One region of the Bradyrhizobium lupini genome, then DNA from elsewhere that is predicted to be linked to it. Evidence: predicted binding sites of a transcription regulator. Region 1 holds the regulator's gene; the other holds the start of a gene.
The links. The regulator LexA, encoded in region 1, represses DNA repair genes until DNA is damaged. The targets are predictions, from matches to a motif close to TGTTCNNNNTGTGTTCNG.
Positions count from the first base shown of each region.

Region 2: AB3L03_RS19555 (helicase-related protein) is a predicted target of LexA. The motif match lies at 2,691-2,708, and genes of this name have one in related genera.

Region 1 is NZ_CP162553.1:7,552,332-7,556,665, reverse strand. It holds partial or broken gene glp (gephyrin-like molybdotransferase Glp) at 134-1,344, shown strand; gene lexA (transcriptional repressor LexA) at 1,521-2,222, shown strand; gene AB3L03_RS36350 (hypothetical protein) at 2,716-3,150, shown strand; partial or broken gene AB3L03_RS36345 (ComEC/Rec2 family competence protein) at 3,289-4,334, opposite strand, start outside.
Region 2 is NZ_CP162553.1:4,150,819-4,155,152, reverse strand. It holds gene AB3L03_RS19555 (helicase-related protein) at 1-2,424, opposite strand, end outside; gene AB3L03_RS19550 (DUF3108 domain-containing protein) at 3,102-3,911, opposite strand.

The DNA.
Region 1 (4,334 bases):
TGATCCTGCCTTCCGGAACAATGTGAAGGGGCGGGATGACTGTGCCTGCTCAGCCGCTTTTGCCTCTGCGCCTGCGCTCGGCTAGAAGACGTGCGGAACATTCGCCCGAACGTGCCGAGCAGGAGTTTTCGCCGTGGCCTTGATGCCGGTTTCTGACGCGCTTGCCGCGGTGCTGGCGGGTGCAGAGCCGCTGCCGGAAGAAATGATTTCCCTCGACGAGGCCTACCATCGCGTGCTCGCGCGTGACGTCGTGGCGCGGCGCACGCAGCCGCCGCAGGCGATGTCGGCGATGGACGGCTACGCGGTGCGCGCGGCCGATGCCGCGACGATCGATTCGGAGCTCACCGTCATCGGCGAAGTCGCAGCGGGCCGACCGTTCGAGGGGACGGTCGGAGCCGGCGAGGCCGTGCGGATCTTCACCGGCGGCGTCGTTCCCTTTGGCGCGGACGCCGTCGTGATCCAGGAGGACACGGTCGCCGCCGGCAAGCGGATCACGATCAAGGAAGCCGCAATCGCCGGCCGGCACATCCGCCCCGCCGGCGTCGATTTCCGCGAGGGCGACGTGCTCCTGCGCAAGGAAGCCGTTTGACCGAGCGAGACCTCGCGCTCGCCGCCGGGATGGATCATCCGCACCTTGCCGTTGTCAGGCGTCCGAAAGTCGCGATTCTCGCCACCGGCGACGAGCTGGTGATGCCGGGCACCACGCCCGGCCACGGCCAGATCGTCTATTCCAACGGCTACGCCCTGCACGCGCTCGCCCGCAGCGAGGGCGCCGAGACCATCGACCTCGGTATTGCCGCCGACACGCTGGAGGCGACCACCGCCGGCATCCGCCGCGCCCGCGAGAGCGGCGCCGACGTCCTGATCACGACCGGCGGCGCATCGGTCGGCGACCACGATCTGGTCCAGCAGGCACTGCGGGACGAAGGCATCGCGATGGCGTTCTGGAAGATCGCGATGCGGCCAGGCAAGCCAATGATGCACGGGCGACTCGGCGCAATGGGTGTGATCGGCCTGCCGGGCAATCCCGTATCGTCCTACGTGTGCGCTTTCCTGTTCATGGTGCCGCTGATTCGCGCCCTGTCGGGCCGTTCAGTGATTCACCATCGCCGTGAACGCGCCGTGCTCGGCCGCGACGTCGGCGCCAACGACCAGCGCGAGGACTATCTGCGCGCGCATCTTGAGGAGCGTGACGATGGCACACGCGTCGTTGTTCCCGTCAATCATCAGGACTCTTCGCTGCTTGCAGATCTCGCTGCAGCACAGGTACTTCTCGTCCGCGCACCATTCGCGCCGAAGGCCGAAGCCGGCACGGCTTGCGAAGTGTTGCGGCTCCCCGTCTGAGCGCCCCCGCAACGCGCGTTCCGCGCACTTTGCTCTGTTCACGGTAAATTAAGCAGTTGCGGAACATGTATCGAACATATAGTGTCTGTTCATGATTTGTTTCGAGCATGCAGCGGCTTATGGCCGAATTCAGCGTCTCGGAATCGGACGACATCAACCGGGGGACTTTGGTCGAGATGTTAACGCGCAAACAATACGAGCTTCTGCGGTTCATCAGTGAACGTCTGAAGGAAAGCGGCGTGCCGCCCTCCTTCGACGAGATGAAGGATGCGCTCGATCTGCGCTCGAAGTCGGGCATCCATCGCCTGATCACGGCGCTCGAGGAGCGTGGCTTCATCCGACGCCTGCCCAACCGCGCCCGTGCGATTGAAGTCATCAAGCTGCCGGAGCTCCAGGCAGCCGCTGGCAGCCGCCGCGGCTTCACGCCGAGCGTCATCGAGGGCAATCTCGGCAAGGTGCGTGCGAGCGCGAGCCTGCCCGCTGACGAGGGCGAACGTCCCGTCGCGGTGCCGGTGATGGGCCGCATCGCGGCCGGCACGCCGATCGAGGCGTTGCAGACCCGCAGCCATACTATCAGCGTACCGCCTGACATGCTCGGCTCGGGCGAGCATTACGCGCTGGAAGTGCGCGGCGACTCGATGGTCGAAGCCGGCATTCTCGACGGCGACATGGCCCTGATCCAGCGCAACGAGAGCGCCGATACCGGCGACATCGTGGTGGCGCTGATCGACGACGAGGAAGCGACGCTGAAGCGCTTCCGCCGTCGCGGCGCCTCGATCGCGCTCGAGCCCGCCAACGCGGCCTATGAGGTCCGCATCCTGCCGCCCAACCGGGTGAAGATTCAGGGCAAGCTGATCGGGCTTTACCGGAAGTACTGATACCGGGAGTCTTTCTATCGGCAGTACTTCATATCGGAAGCACTTCATGCCGGAGGTGCTTGGCGCCTCGCGCGCTTCCGATCGGCATCGCCGGTCAGAGATTGGAGCGGATCATCGTCCGCTCCGGCTGGATAGCCTTTCTGGTTCTGCACAGACTATCCGGCCCCTCCTCCAACGCTGGCTCCTCGCCACGCCGACGAAGCAGCACCGCTTCAAGCAGCACCGCTTCGCGGCTCGGTTGTTCGAGGAAACAGCGACCAGCGGTCAAGTTCGGCCGTTGCAGCCAAGTTGGCAATGTTCGCGTACGCGCCTCCCGAATGCATCGCGGCGAGCTTTGTTCCTATTGAATTCGGGAAAGATAATGTGATCGCGGCTTGCGGAAGCCAGCCGCAGATTTGCCCACAACCAAGCAGAGCGTTCGTGCTTCCACTCTGATAGAGGCCTGCGCCTCGATAAGAGACGCGGGTTGCTATCCCAGCATGAGGAGCACCCGATGTGTGACTACAGCCTACATGCCGTCGCGTCGCGCCCCGCCGAAGTCGGCGAGACGATCGTCACGACAAGCTTCCGCGGCACCTCGACGCGCGGCTTCGCCTCTGCAGCCGATCCGTCTGTTGCCGTCTGCCTGCTGCCGGGGACGGAGCTCGCCTTCGCCGACGACGTCCGCTACGACAATCGCTGGATCTGGACGCGCACCATCAATTCCCGCGTGGGCAAGTTCGGCAAGATCGATCCGCACGTTCCCGACCGCCATCATGATGCGATCGAATTCCCCGACGGCAAATACGTGCTGGTGACGCAGCTCGTCGAAGGCCAGCGCGCGACGGTGCTGCAACTGCCGGTGACTCAGTCGGTCACCGAGCGCGAGCACAAGGCGCAGATCACCGCCGACAGGCAGCCGACCGTCACGCACCTGCCGATCGGCTGACAGAGCCGCCCTCCGGCTACGAAGTCGGAGGTCAGGATTGAATCGCCATCGCCGGCCGTGGCCGGCGAGATGGTGTGGTTTGCACCCCGCAGATCCGAACGGACGCACCGAACCACTGCGTTGCTCCGCACCATCAGATCAATCGTCGGCTTGCAGATCGGTGTCCGCCGGCGTTGCGTCCTTGATGCGAGGCGCGGTCGACTTTGGCGCGAGGCTGCCGTCGAAATCACCCTCGCCGGCGCCGGCCGGCAACCAGGGGCGGCTCGTGCCTCTCGCCCTCACTGCCTGAACCACAAAACCGTCACCACGCTGCGTCAGCGCCAGCGCGCTCTGGCTGGCGAGCCGCTGCCGATCGACCACCATCGCCGCGCAATCGGGCGGCGCGGGACGTCGTCACCACCAGGGCGGCCCGACTGCAATCGTCTGCGAGAGCGTCGACGCGCAGTGCCAGCGCGACCAGCCTCCCGTCGGCCAGTGGCGTCACGCAGCCGGATTCGTCGCAGGACACGCCATCGGCAAGCGAGGCTCTGCCCGCATCGCGCGGATCGGCGTCGGCAGCGAGCCATTCCTTGAGCAGAAAGCTGTCCTTGTTCGTCCTGATCAGGTGCAGATATCCGTCCCTGCCCCGCACCGCGACGCTGGCGCCATCCCCGGCAATCAGGATGTCGGGCTGCCGCGCCGACAGTCCCCAGAGGATCGCTGCCAGCAGCACCAGGGCGCCGGACCAGCGCAGCGGCGTGCGCAACAAGCCGAGCACAATGATTCCCAGGCTCGCCGCGATCAGCGGCGCGATCCCGAACGCCGGGATGCGGCCCACCGCGCCCGGCAAGGACGCGACCCAGCGCGAGACCGCGACCATCCACTCGATGCCAATCCCCATCACCCACCAGAACACGCTGTCCAGCCCGAACGGCGCAGCAAGCAGCCCCAACAGCCCCGCCGGCATCACCAGCGCAGAGACCACCGGCATCGCGCCGAGATTGGCGAGCACGCCGAACGGCGTGACACGGTGGAAATGAAAGGCGGCATAGGGCGTGGTCGCAAGTCCCGCAATCAGCGAAGCCATGAACAGCATCGCAATCTCGCGCCCACCCCACATCGCAATGCGCGCAGTCGCCGAATTGTCCGGCGAGGCAAACAAATTGGGCATGCCGATCTGCACCAGTGCGACCAAGCCGAGCGTT
Region 2 (4,334 bases), 3.4 Mb from region 1:
CACGGAGGCAAAGTCTTCGCCGGCGGAGCCGGTGAGCGAGGTCATCGCCTGCGTCACCACAAAGCTGCGGCCGTCGAATGCCCCGGCGGGCTTTTCGCCAGACGCGTTCTCGCGCCAGGCCAGCGCCGGACGGATCAGATCGGCCAGGCGCTCGAGGATATCGACGCGCACGGCGCGCTCGCCGGCCTGCTTGTAGCCGAGCACGCGATAGGCATCGCGCGGCAGCTGCTTGTCGACCGGGAACGAGGTGCGGCCCGAGCTTGCCAGATGCTGCGCGCCAGACAGCGCGGAGGGATCGACATTGTCCTGCTTCAGCGCCCAGAGCAGCGCGGCCAGCGCACGCCCGGCCGGCTTGAGCAGGCCGGGGAAATAGAGGTGATAGGCGCCGAAGCGGACGCCGTATTTGCGCAAGGTCGCGCGCGAGGGCTGGTCGAGATCCTTCAGCTCGTTGGCGATCTTCGGGCGCTCCAGCACGCCGAGCGCCTCGACGAGCTGATAGGCGATGCCGCGGGCGATGCCGGTGACGTCCTCGGCCTTGCTGAGCTCGAACAGCGGCCCGAGCAGCTTTTCGATATGCGTCTTGAGCCAGAGCTCAAGCCGCGCCTGCACCTTGTCGCGGGGGGCGCCCGTGAGGCGTTCGTCGGAGATGATGCGGATGCGCGGATGCAGCGCTTCCTCTGCGGCAGACAGCCGCGCCACGGCGTCGCCGGTCCAGCGGATGATGCCTTCCGAGGTCAGCACGAACTGCTCGTCCGGCGCATTGCCCAGTTTTTCGGCGCGCGCGTTGATCTCGCCGGCGAGCACGGCCTGCGCTGCAGCCTGCAACGCTTTCGCATCGGAGCCGGCTTCCGCCGCATCCGGTGCAAAGGTGAAGCCATCGAGGCGGCCGATGACATGGCCTTCGACGATGACTTCGCCGGTCTTGCCGATTTCCGTATTCAAGCTCGTGTTCTCCCGCAGGCGGCGCATCAATACACTGGTCCGGCGATCAACGAAACGCTCAGTCAAGCGTTCATGGAGCGCATCCGATAATTTATTTTCGACCTCGCGGGCGATCCCCTGCCAGCGTTCGGGGTCTTTCAGCCAGTCGGGGCGGTTGGCGACGAAGGTCCAGGTGCGAATCTGCGCGATCCGGGCCGACAGCGTGTCGATATCGCCGTCAACGCGGTCGGCCTGGTCGATCTGGGTCCTGAACCAGGCGTCGGGGATGCATCCCTTCCGCATCAGGAAGCCGTACAGCGTCGTCACCAGCTCGGCATGGGCGGCCGGCGACAGCTTTCGATAATCCGGGACCTGGCAGGCCTCCCACAGCCGTTCCACCGCATCCTTGCCATGCGCGACATCGCGCACTTCGGCGTCGCGCGCGGCGTGGTCGAGCACGCGCATGTCCTCGGCGATCGGCGCACGCGTCAGCGCGTCGTGGCCGGGGGCCAGGTTCAGCGACACCTGGAGCGCGCCGAGGGACGCAAAATCCAGCTTCGAATTGCGCCATTGCAAAACCTTCACGGGATCGAAGGTGTGGTTCTGCAGCGCATTGACGAGCTCGGGCTCGAACGGCGCGCAGCGGCCGGTGGTGCCGAAGGTGCCGTTGCGGGTGGCGCGGCCGGCGCGGCCGGCGATCTGGGCGAATTCGGACGGCGTCAGGCGACGGAACTGGTAGCCGTCGTACTTGCGGTCGGAGGCAAAGGCGACGTGGTCGACGTCGAGATTGAGGCCCATGCCGACGGCGTCGGTGGCGACGAGGTAATCGACCTCGCCGTTCTGGAACATCGCGACCTGCGCGTTGCGGGTGCGCGGCGACAGCGAACCCAGCACCACGGCGGCGCCGCCATGCTGGCGGCGGATCAGCTCGGCGATGGCGTAGACCTCGTCGGCCGAGAAGGCGACGATGGCGGTGCGGCGCGGCTGCCGCGTGATCTTGCGATCACCCGCGAATTCCAGCTGCGACAAGCGCGGCCGCGTGATCATGGAGACGCCCGGCAGCAGCCGCTCGATGATCGGGCGCATGGTCGCAGCGCCGAGCAGCAGCGTCTCGTCGCGGCCGCGGCGATTGAGGATGCGATCGGTGAAGACGTGGCCGCGTTCCAGATCGGATGCGATCTGCACCTCGTCGACGGCAAGGAACGAGACGTCGAGATCCCGCGGCATCGCCTCGACGGTCGAGACCCAGTAGCGCGGCGCTTTCGGCTTGATCTTCTCCTCGCCGGTCACGAGCGCGACGGCGTCGGGGCCGACCCTTGCTGCGATCTTGTTGTAGACCTCGCGCGCGAGCAGGCGCAGCGGCAGCCCGATCATGCCGGAGGGATGCGCGAGCATCCGCTCGATGGCGAGATGGGTCTTGCCGGTGTTGGTGGGACCGAGCACCGCAGTGACGCCGGCGCCGGGAAGCCGCTCGGAAGCGAAGGGGGAGGAGGAAAAAGGCATCTGGGGGATTAGGTAATGGCGATTGGGGCGAATGTCAGTGCTGTTTTGGGGCGGTGGCGCGAAGGGCTCGCCTCACACGCTGCTGTCCTCGCCCGGCTCGACCGGGCGATCCAGTATTCCAGAGGCGGCGCAGATCAAACCGAGAGGGCGCGGCGTACTGGATGCCCCGGTCAAGCCGGGGCATGACGGCGGAGAATGCGGCGCCCCTTCCCAGATCCCGCGCAACTGTCTCACTTTGCGACGCTTTTCCCGTTGGCTTTAAGCTTCGGAACGAGTTGAGAACGAATCGCGGCCGAATCGCTGACTCCCCCTTGAGTCCTGTTCCGTTCTCGCAAGATGTCGCGGGAGGCTTGTGGGTTCGCACTAGATGGAGTTTTGCTCCGCCGCACAAGCGACGTTGAGATGGCGGATTCGTTAAAGCTGGGGACGGCGCGGAGTCGAATCAGAATCGGGGAGGAGTCAAATGGATTCCCGGTTCTCGACCCCCTCCAAACAAAATGCGCGAAAACAACCCCATGCACAGTAGGGATGTTGTTGAAATCATTGATGTTTATTTTCACCAAAAGGGAGGTCCGTAGCCCGCATGGAGCGGAGCGCAATGCGGGGGCCGAAGCAAAGAACCCCGGATTACGCTGCGCTCCATCCGGGCTACGGCAGCAGGGCTACGGCACCCAGCCCTACTGCGTCTTCGCGACCTTGGGCGGCTGGGCGCTGGTGATGAAGCTGGTTGCTTCCAGCATGGCCGGCCCGAGCGGGGTCGGCACTTTCAGCCAGAACGGGACCAGGATGCGCGTGCCGGCGATCGGCGCGAACGCGACCTCGATGTTGCGCTGGGCGGCGAGATATTTGATCACGGGACGGTCGGGGATGTAGCCGGCGATGGGCACGAAATACAGCGAGCAGACCACGACCTGGCCGTGATAGCCCTTCTCCGCCTTGACGTTCTCCATGCGCTTGAAATCGAGCTTGAGCTCATAGCGCATGCGGCCGTCGAACACGGCGGCGCTGCCGTGGCAGGCGTCCGCCGACAGCACGTCGCCGGTGCCGGATACGCGCACCAGCGAGGCCGTCATCGGGTCCCAGACGCCGCGGCGATGCGCATCGGTGACGACGATGCGGTCGGGATCGACCGGCGGCTCCGGCAGGATGGCAAAATCCTTCACATTGCCCTTGTCGAGCGTGATGCGGATCTCTTCGGTCTTCTTCGAGGTGGTGGTGGAGGCCTGGTAGCCGGTCGCGACCAGCGCGCCGTTGACCACGCGCCCTTGCGAGGCGCCGGTGCCCGACCCGCCCGCGAAGGATTTTAGAAGCCCCGAGGTGCCGCCGGAGGCCGCGGCCGCGAACACGTCGTCCTGGATGTCGATATTCCAGGCGCCCTTGCCGACGGGAATGCCCGCCAGCGTCGCCTCATATTGCGCCTCGAGCTTGCCCTGCGCCGCCGCGGGCTCCGCCGCCCACGCCAAGACCAGCCCGCCAAGGGCCGCCATGACCCAGCGGCCGGCAGCGCGCGGATTCCTCGCGCGCCGCTCCGCTGAGCGCAGGCCGGGCGCAAGATGAGGCGTTGTGAGCACGAAACAATCCAATCGGGCGCGAACGGTTGTTACTTAAGCCAAATACCGCGCCAAGCAATGCGTCCGGGCCTGTCGGCGTCCGGAACTCCACCGGACTTTTCGGGCGCGAATGCGCCCTTTATGTGATGGTAAGGCGCGATAATCATTGCCGTTTTGGTGATCGGGGTGGGACTGAAAAGCGCACCTCACCCCGCCACCTCCACCGGCGTCATGCCCCGGCTTGACCGGGGCATCCAGTACGCCGCGGCTCCTCTGGTCAGCCGCACCGGCGCGGAGTACTGGATCGCCCGGTCCCGGCTCCGCCAAGGCTACGCCGAGGCCCACACGGGTGCTCGGCCC